4 regions of the Metabacillus sp. 84 genome follow, and region 4 is predicted to be linked to each of the others. Evidence: predicted binding sites of a transcription regulator. Region 4 holds the regulator's gene; each other region holds the start of a gene.
The links. Region 4 encodes Rex, which represses fermentation and respiration genes when NADH is low (regulators of the CRP and FNR family bind a similar motif). Its sites were predicted from a motif close to TTGTGAAATATTTCACAA; they were not measured.
Positions count from the first base shown of each region.

Region 1: qoxA (cytochrome aa3 quinol oxidase subunit II) is a predicted target of Rex. The motif match lies at 971-988, and genes of this name have one in related genera.
Region 2: arcA (arginine deiminase) is a predicted target of Rex. The motif match lies at 1,135-1,152, and genes of this name have one in related genera.
Region 3: ACQCV8_RS16360 (L-lactate dehydrogenase) is a predicted target of Rex. The motif match lies at 1,192-1,209, and genes of this name have one in related genera.

Region 1 is NZ_JBNILN010000001.1:725,481-727,686, forward strand. Features, by position in the region: gene qoxA (cytochrome aa3 quinol oxidase subunit II) at 5-946, opposite strand; gene ACQCV8_RS03615 (hypothetical protein) at 1,289-1,504, shown strand; gene ACQCV8_RS03620 (choice-of-anchor I family protein) at 1,552-2,206, opposite strand, start outside.
Region 2 is NZ_JBNILN010000001.1:388,000-390,205, reverse strand. Features, by position in the region: gene hpf (ribosome hibernation-promoting factor, HPF/YfiA family) at 1-109, shown strand, start outside; gene ACQCV8_RS01965 (antibiotic biosynthesis monooxygenase family protein) at 303-608, shown strand; gene ACQCV8_RS01960 (hypothetical protein) at 605-958, shown strand; gene arcA (arginine deiminase) at 1,200-2,206, shown strand, end outside.
Region 3 is NZ_JBNILN010000011.1:93,434-95,639, forward strand. Features, by position in the region: gene lepB (signal peptidase I) at 1-119, shown strand, start outside; gene ACQCV8_RS16360 (L-lactate dehydrogenase) at 176-1,141, opposite strand; gene ACQCV8_RS16365 (endo alpha-1,4 polygalactosaminidase) at 1,381-2,206, shown strand, end outside.
Region 4 is NZ_JBNILN010000010.1:4,341-6,546, reverse strand. Features, by position in the region: gene tatC (twin-arginine translocase subunit TatC) at 1-514, opposite strand, end outside; gene ACQCV8_RS15365 (redox-sensing transcriptional repressor Rex) at 531-1,178, opposite strand; gene ACQCV8_RS15360 (ABC-F family ATP-binding cassette domain-containing protein) at 1,452-2,206, shown strand, end outside.

The DNA of each region.
Region 1 (2,206 bases), on a different contig from region 4:
TTTCCTAGTTGGAGCCTAGTTCGTCCCCGGTGTCATTCTGTTCTTTCTCTTCATCCTTTGAATGATGCGATTCGTAAGTGATGCCGTATTTCTCCCTGATTCGAAGCACGTATTCAGGATCTTTAGCGTGGTCTACGAAGTCAAGGTGTGTAGATGAGAATTTCATCGGTTCCACATGTCCCGGGAACATCAGCTTTTCATACTCCTCTTCTTTCAGTTCAGGAGCACTTTGGGATTCTTTTACCCAGCTGGCAAACTCTTCTTCTGTCTGAGCATATACTTTGAAGCGCTGATCCGTGAATCCTTCACCGGTGTAGTTGGCGTTACGGCCTTCATAGGTGCCGGGTTCGTCAGCCTGAAGATAGAGCTTCATTTCCATTTCAGACATTGCGTATTTCTGTCCGCCGAGCTGCGGAATCCAGAATGATGCCATATTATCTGCTGAAGTTAAACGGAATTCGAGCGGACGGTCTTCAGGAATGTAAAGCTGATTGACTGTTTCAATGTCCTCTTCCGGATAGCTGAAAATCCATTTCCAGTCTACCGCTGTGGCATAAACGACAAGAGGCTCCTTATCTGAGTGTTCGCTTTCAGGAATTTCTTCCAGGCTGTAGATCGCCTGAACAGTCGGGATGGAAAGCGCGATTACAATAATAACCGGGATGATCGTCCATACAACCTCAAGGAACTTGCTGCCTTCCATTTCAGGCGGCTCGTACCCCATGTTTGTAGGGCGCTCGCGGTATTTTATAATGATGAGAATAAATAAGACAAATACGACTGCTATAATAAACAGCATGAATACGATAGAGAGCATGATCAGGTCTCTTTGCTCTGCAGCAACCGGCCCCTTAGGATCGAGAACTGCCATCTGGCTGCAGCCGCCAAGCACGAATACTGAAATTAAAGCTCCAAACAAAAATAAAGGTTTTAAATATTTACCCAAAAGGTTCACCTTCCTTCCCAATCCTTGTGCAAAAAATGACAAAAAAGTTCAATACCTCTAATCCACTTAAACTTTTACCCTTATAGTAACAGACCATAAACAGAAATGTCTTTTCCATTTCATAATGTCATCCAGTTTTCATACAAAAGTCATAACTTGTTCATTATTTTTTCACAATATTGTCACATAATTGGATATTTATTGATTTGAAAGAAGTTCCCTCCTTTTAAGACTTTTGAAGACTGCTAGCAGAAAAATAAAATTCATGAAACGCTTACAAAAAAGCGAATCAAAGCGTTTCATTTTCCGGTAAAAGTGGAATAGCAGAATTATATCAGGGAGGTGGAGATTTTGTCGAAGGAAAGCACAAAACACCGCAAAGATCATCCCGAACAGGTTCCGACAGATAAAGAAAGCATGCATGATCAGTTCGAGGAAGAGCAAAACGTTGATTCGATTCCGCTTGAGGATTTGAAGCAGGACATGCAGGATGAAAAGAAGAAGCATAAAACAAAGAATGATTCAGATTCAGAAGATAGATTCAAAAAGAATAAATAAAAAAAACCGGCGGCTGTCTGCTTAACGCAAACACCGCCGGTTTCAGCTTATTGTTCAGGAACCATCAGCGTCTGTCCTGCCATAATAAAATCAGGGTCTTCAATATAATTTATTTTCATCAGCCGCGGCCAGGGAACCCCTGCATTTGCCGCAATTTCATAAAGTGTATCCCCTTTTTCCACCTTGTATTGCGTATTTACCGGACCCGTTTTTAAACGCTGGGAAACGAAGAGGAGATCCGGCTTGTTCAAGCCATTCAGAGCTCTCAAATACTCAGGTGCGGTTCCGTACTTACCCGCAATGTCAGTCAATGTCTCGCCTTTTTTGACAACATGCTCTTTGCCGCTGCTTCCTCCTCCAAGTTCCATGACCGCAATGGTCCCGCTCACTTCATGCGCAACTGCAAGCAGCGGCCGTCCGTTTGGACTGTCTTCTGCATTTATAAAGAGAACTCCCTCAGGTGCCACATCGCCGGAAGGCTCGTCCCCTTTAAACTCTCTCGTGGAATAATAGGCAGAAAACCTTGGTTTTTCCGGGTCATTGATTTGATACGCGGCCACTCCACCCGTACCCTCAAGTCCGATGAAGGCATAATATTGGCCATCGACAATCCCGGCTGCCGCCGTTTCAGGTTCCGGACCCTTTTTCACGCTCCGGTCATCAAGGAGATTCTCATCATTCGGGGTGTTAAAGTATTTCGGA
Region 2 (2,206 bases), on a different contig from region 4:
TATGCTCGGCCACAGCTTTTTCGTTTTCACGAACGCAGAGACAAACCGTACCAATGTAGTATATAAACGTAAAGATGGCAAATACGGCGTCATTGAGCCGAACGAATAAGATCTGAATGCAACCGAAAAAGAGGCGCCGAGTCATGAGGTGCCTCTTTTTTGTGGTTCAATTTGACTAGAAAATTGGTATCTCATACCTTATAATGGTGAATAGAATGGAAAAATCTTGAGGCTGATCATTGTGGGCAAGCCCTATAAAGTATGGTAGGTTGAAAGGGATACAAAAAGAGGAGATGAAGTTGTTGTATATCGTTCATTCTACATTCCATGTACCTGAGAATAAAGCAGATGAGGTCATTTCCATCTATAAAACCCGTTCTAAAATGGTTGATCAGTACGAAGGGTTCCGTTCCTTCCAGCTGCTTCAAAATGAAAAGAAAAAAGGGGAATTGACCGTTCAAATAGAATGGGAAACAAAGGATCATTATATGAAATGGGTTCAAAGTGACGCCTTTAAAAAGGTGCACGAGCATGAAAAAAACTATCCTGATCAAGAGCTTGCGTCCATTGTTCCGATTGTAAAAAAGTATGAGGTGGTTGCAACATGAAGGATGAGCATAAAAATAAAGTGATTGACGAGGTTGTAGCTGGCATTTATGAGCACTATCCAGAGCTGCATGAGCGTTATGGGGAAGCTGGAAAACGCAAGTGCCGGGAAGACAATGAGCATCATTTTAAGCATCTGGCAACTGCCTATACAGCGGATATGCCGAAAATCTTCACAGATTATGCTCTCTGGCTGAACAACGTTTTGACCTCCAGAGGCATGAAAAGTGAGCATTTAATCGATAATTTTGAGCGGATTGAGCATGCGCTTGAATCTGTGGATTCTCCTGAGAAGGATGTTTATAAGCGGTTATTAGAAGAAGCAAATCAATTACTCTTAGTGAAGAGTTAAGGGCTCGGGATACAATCCGGAGTCTTTTTTTATTTCCAGGAATGAAGAAATGCTTCTTCATTCCATAGGTATTCATAGCCCCTTGTAATAAAAAATAACAGATTGGTGGAAAAAGTTTTTTTGTTCATATACATATAGATAAATATCCTATTTTTACTGATGAAGAATATTATTCATTGTGAAAGTTATCACTTTGCTGATTCCGGGTACAGACAAGGAGATAAAAAGGAGGCAGGACACGATGAATCAAACAGTAACCGCAGGTGCTGCAACGGGGTCATTACATGTAACGTCTGAAATAGGAACACTAAAAACGGTTATGCTGCACAGGCCTGGCAGAGAAGTGGAAAACTTGACGCCTGAGCTATTACATAAACTGCTGTTCGATGATATTCCATACCTGCCTGTCATACAGGAAGAGCATGATCAATTTTCAGAAACTCTGAGAGATCAAGGGATAGAGGTTCTGTATCTTGAAAAGCTGGTGGAAGAAGCGCTTCATTTTGGCAATGCAAGAGAAGATTTTATTGACCGGATTTTAAAGGAGAGCAAGTCCAACATCAATGGAGCAAGTGAGAGCCTTAAGGAGTTTTTGATGGATTTGCCGGGTGGACAGCTCGTCTCCAAAATCATGGCAGGCGTCAGGACGTCTGAAATCGATGAGGGACGGAAACGGCATTTATACGAATTTATGGCAGATCAATATCCATTCTATTTAGACCCGATGCCTAACCTGTATTTTACAAGGGATCCGGCCGCTGTCATCGGAAACGGGCTTACGATTAATAAAATGCATGAGGGTGCAAGAAGGCGGGAATCCCTCTTCATGGATTACATTATCCGCTATCACCCGCGCTTTTCAGCATCCAAAGTGCCAGTCTGGCTTGACCGCGACTACGACTTCCCGGTTGAGGGCGGGGATGAACTGGTTTTGAGCGGGGATACGATTGCCATCGGGGTAAGTGCGAGGACCTCCGCGCGGGGAATTGAACGTCTTGCCTTAAACTTATTCCAAAAACAGGACCGGGTGAAAAAGGTCGTTGCCATCGAAATTCCAAAGTCACGTGCCTTTATGCATTTAGATACTGTATTTACGATGGTCGATTATGATAAGTTCACGATTCATCCGGCTATCCTGGGACCGGGTGGCAATATGAACATTTACGTTTTAGAAAAGCATGAGGAAGATCCAAATCGGGTAGCGATTTCCTCACGCACCAATCTTATTGCGACACTGAAAGAAGTGCT
Region 3 (2,206 bases), on a different contig from region 4:
GGGATAACCGCCGCGGCAGCATGGACAGCAGAGTTTTCGGCTGCATTTCAAAAGAATCGGTAGTCGGGGAAGCTAAATTCAGGTTCTCTCCCATTGAAAAAATCGGAACGCTAAAATAAATATAAACGCAGCTGTGCCCGGCAGGCACAAGCTGCGTTTTACTCTTTAGCAGCTATTATTTAACATGGACTTCTTCAAAATAAGGCGCAAGAGTTTTTCTTAGGACAGCAGCGCTTTGAGCAAACTTCTCTTTCTCTTCCTTATTCAGATCCAGCTCAATGACTTCGCGGATCCCGCGTCTATTAATGACAGAAGGAACCCCAATATATACGTGCTTTTCTCCGTATTCCCCTTCAAGCAGAGCAGATACCGTCAATACACTGTTCTCGTTATGAAGGATGGCCTTTGTTATCCGGACAAGGCCCATTGCAATGCCGTAAAAGGTTGCTCCCTTCCTTTTTATGATTTCATACGCTGCATCTCGTACATGAACAAAAATCTCATCCAGATCTTCTTTTTTACAAGCTTCATCGCGTTCAATCCGTTTTAAAACCGGCACCCCGCCCACATCTGCTGCGCTGTATACCGGCAGTTCACTGTCTCCATGCTCTCCAATGATGTACGCGTGCACATTATGAGGAGCAACCTTAAAATACTCGCCCAGCTCAAACCGGAACCGTGCTGTATCGAGAATCGTGCCAGAACCAATCACCCGTTCCTTCGGAAGACCGCTGTATTTCCAGACAGCATAGGTTAGAATATCGACAGGATTCGTAGCCACAAGGAAGATCCCATCGAAGTCCGCTGCCATTACCTGATCTGTAATGCTTTTAAAGATCGTTAAATTTTTCTCTACTAAATCCAGCCTGGTCTCACCTGGCTTTTGATTGGCACCGGCACACACCACCACTAAATCTGCAGCTGAACAATCCTCATAGCTGCCCTGCCTGATCGCTGTCGGGTATGGAGCAAAAACCTTTCCATGATTCAAATCCATTACATCGCCCATAGCTTTTTCTTCATTCATATCAATCATAATCAATTCATCTGCAATCCCCTGATTCATAAGTGCAAAAGCATAGCTAGATCCGACAAATCCTGTTCCAATCAAAACAACACGGTTTGTTCTTTCGCTTGCCATAATGACTCATCCTTTCAGAAATCGAGAGTTTATTCAAGAATTTCACTTCATTGTGAATTAATTCACATGTTTATTTTACACCTTATATTGGAAAATTCAAATAGGCAGAAACGAAGATATTTGTCTATTTTGTTTCAGATTCTACAGCTGCAGTCACCCGCTGCGAAGCAATCAAGTTTTCCAGTGGGAAGTATGGTAGGTTAGAAAGAGAAGTAAGCATTCTAAAAGGAAGTGGCAAGTTGAAGAAGAAAATAATCGTACTCATTTGTACAGGAGCTGTTCTCATGCTTTCTTTCTGGTTCTTTTATCATTCAGGAAAACCCGTTAATCCGCTTGCGGATGTAACCCGCTATAAAATCTATTATGGATCTCCCAATGAAAAAATTATTAAAAAGCTTGCTGAGTTCCCTCTGGTGATCATTGAGCCTGTATTTTATTCCGGGAAGCAAATCAGCGAGATCCAAAAAGATGGCACGCTGGTTTACGGCTACATAAACTCGATGGAAGCCGACCGCTGGAATCATGATCTATTTAAGAAATTCACAGAACAGGACTTTTTTAAAAAGGATGGGAAAAAGGTCTATATAGAAGAATGGGATGCCTATTTAATGGATATGAAATCAACGGGATACCGTACGAAGCTACTGAACGAAGCAGACAAACAGATTTCTGATAAACAGCTTGACGGTGTTTTTATGGATACTGTGGGGGATATTGATGACTATTTTGCTGATGATCCTAAAGAAATGAATGCTCAGCAGGAAGGGCTCATTCTTCTCTTTCAGGACCTGGAAAACCGCGGCCTCTCCATCATCCAAAACTGGGGGATGAATACCGCTGCCAAAACTGCACCCTATATTGATGGCTTTATGTGGGAGGGTTTTCAATATACGAAAATCAGGGAGGATCAATGGTCTTTAAATTGGATAAAAAAAATGCGCGGCTTGTCAGATGAGCACGGGTTCAAAATTTTTACCGTTTCAAGCAAGGAGAAAGCAAAGAGTGCAAAATATTCAGCTGATCATGGATTTGTTCACTTTTATACACCGAAGGACTATCAGGAAT
Region 4 (2,206 bases):
TGACGACAGGCAGCTGGAAGAGCAGTCCGAAAGGCAAGGTCAGCTCCAGCAGGAATTGAAAGTACTCATTGATGCCGATGACCTGATTGATGCCCATATCGGCCGACAATTCAGTCATAAACCGGATGACAAACGGAAATAGAACGAAATAGGAAAATGCCAGTCCCGCTAAAAATAAGAGGACGCTAAGCGGGATGTAGCTTAATGTCGCATTTCGCTCTCTTTCATATAAGCCAGGGCTGATAAACGACCAAAGCTGAAACAAAATCAGCGGGGAGATGAGAACAAACGCAATAATAAAGGCAAATTTCATATAAAGCAGCAGCGGGTCTGAAATCCTGAACGCGTTCAAGGTCAGGTTCTTCGCCTCTTCTGTCTGCTGCAGAAATAAAATGAGGGGCTTGGCCAGAAAAAAGCCGGCGGCCAGCGCGATGATAAAAAAGATGACTATGAAGATGATCCGTTTCCGTAGCTCTTCTATGTGCTCATAAACCGTCATTTCCCGTTCGTTCATGGGACCATCCATCCTTTTACACAGATGTCTCGCTTGGATAATGCTTTAAGAAGTAAACAAGAGATTGCAGCTCCACTGCCAAATCGATATGATGAATCCGAATATTGTCCGGCACGTTCAGTCTTGCTGGTGTAAAATTTAGAATCCCTTTGACCCCTATTGAAATCAGCCTGTCTGTGATCGACTGCGCAGCCGGTGCTGGAACGGTAAGAATTGCTACCGGTGCTCCTTCAGGAAGACGCTCCTCCAGATCATCCAGATGGAAGATCGGCACTTCTCCGACCTGAGTCCCAATTTTCTCTTCATCCACGTCAAAAGCCGCGAAGATTTCTGTGTTGTTGTTTTTTGAAAAATTATAGTGCAAAAATGCCGTTCCGAGGTTCCCGACCCCAATCAAAATGACCTTCGTCAGCTCATCCTGATCCAGCGTTTTCCGAAAAAAGGAAAGCAAATAGTCCACGTTGTATCCATAGCCTTTTTTTCCAAGAGCCCCGAAGTAGGAGAAATCCCTGCGGATCGTGGCAGAGTCCACCTTTACAGCGTCGCTCAATTCTGCTGATGACACTCTCTGCTTTCCGGAAGAATGAAGGTTTTTTAAGAAACGGTAATAAAGCGGCAGACGTTTCGCGGTCGCCTGCGGTATTTTGGATTGGTCAATGTTCATGTATGGTTCCCTCACATTCCTTGATGCAAATCTACAGGCATTCGCCTCTTATTCTATATAGTTATATCTTCTATTTTTACGTTAGCGCTTCCAATTCCATTTCCTGCATAAATGCGAAGAAGACGGTATAGATGGCATCCTACCCAAACTATACACTATTTTTCTAAAATTGTCTTTTGGCGGATACCAGGAATTTGCCATAAAAGAGACGGCAAGGTTGCCCGCATTCGGCAGTTGAGCTACACTGAAAGGAGTATATATGAGGTGAAAAGTATGATTCTACTGCAAGTTCAGCAGCTCACAAAATCTTTTGGAGCTGAACCGATATTATCCAATATTAAGCTTGAAGTTCAGACACGGGACCGGATAGCGCTTGTTGGAAGAAACGGAGCAGGCAAATCGACGCTCCTGAAAATCATTTCCGGCCAGCTTTCGTATGATTCCGGGGAGCTGATAAAGCCGAAGGATCTGACCATCGGCTATCTAGCCCAGAATACAGGACTTGAGTCCTCCCGTTCGATATGGGATGAAATGCTGACAGTGTTCAGCGAATTTCAAAAGATGGAAAAGAAAATGCGCAGCATGGAAGCCGATATGGCAGAGATTGATCCCGCAAGTCCCCAGTTCAGCCAGACAATGAAGGAATATGACCGCCTTCAAACCGACTTTAAGGAACAGGGCGGCTACCAATACGAAGCGGATATCCGATCCATCCTCCATGGTCTCGGTTTTGGGGATTTTGACCAATCCATCTCCATCTCCACTTTAAGCGGCGGCCAGAAGACCCGTCTCGCGCTCGGGAAGCTTCTTCTGACGAGTCCGGATCTGCTGATTCTCGATGAGCCGACCAACCATCTGGATATCGCTACCCTCTCATGGCTTGAGCAATACTTGCAGGGCTATAAGGGAGCCGTGCTGATCGTCTCGCATGACCGGTACTTCCTGGACAAGGTTGTCAATCAGGTATACGAAATTTCACGGCATCAATCAGCCAAATTTCACGGAAATTACTCCGCCTACCTTCAGCA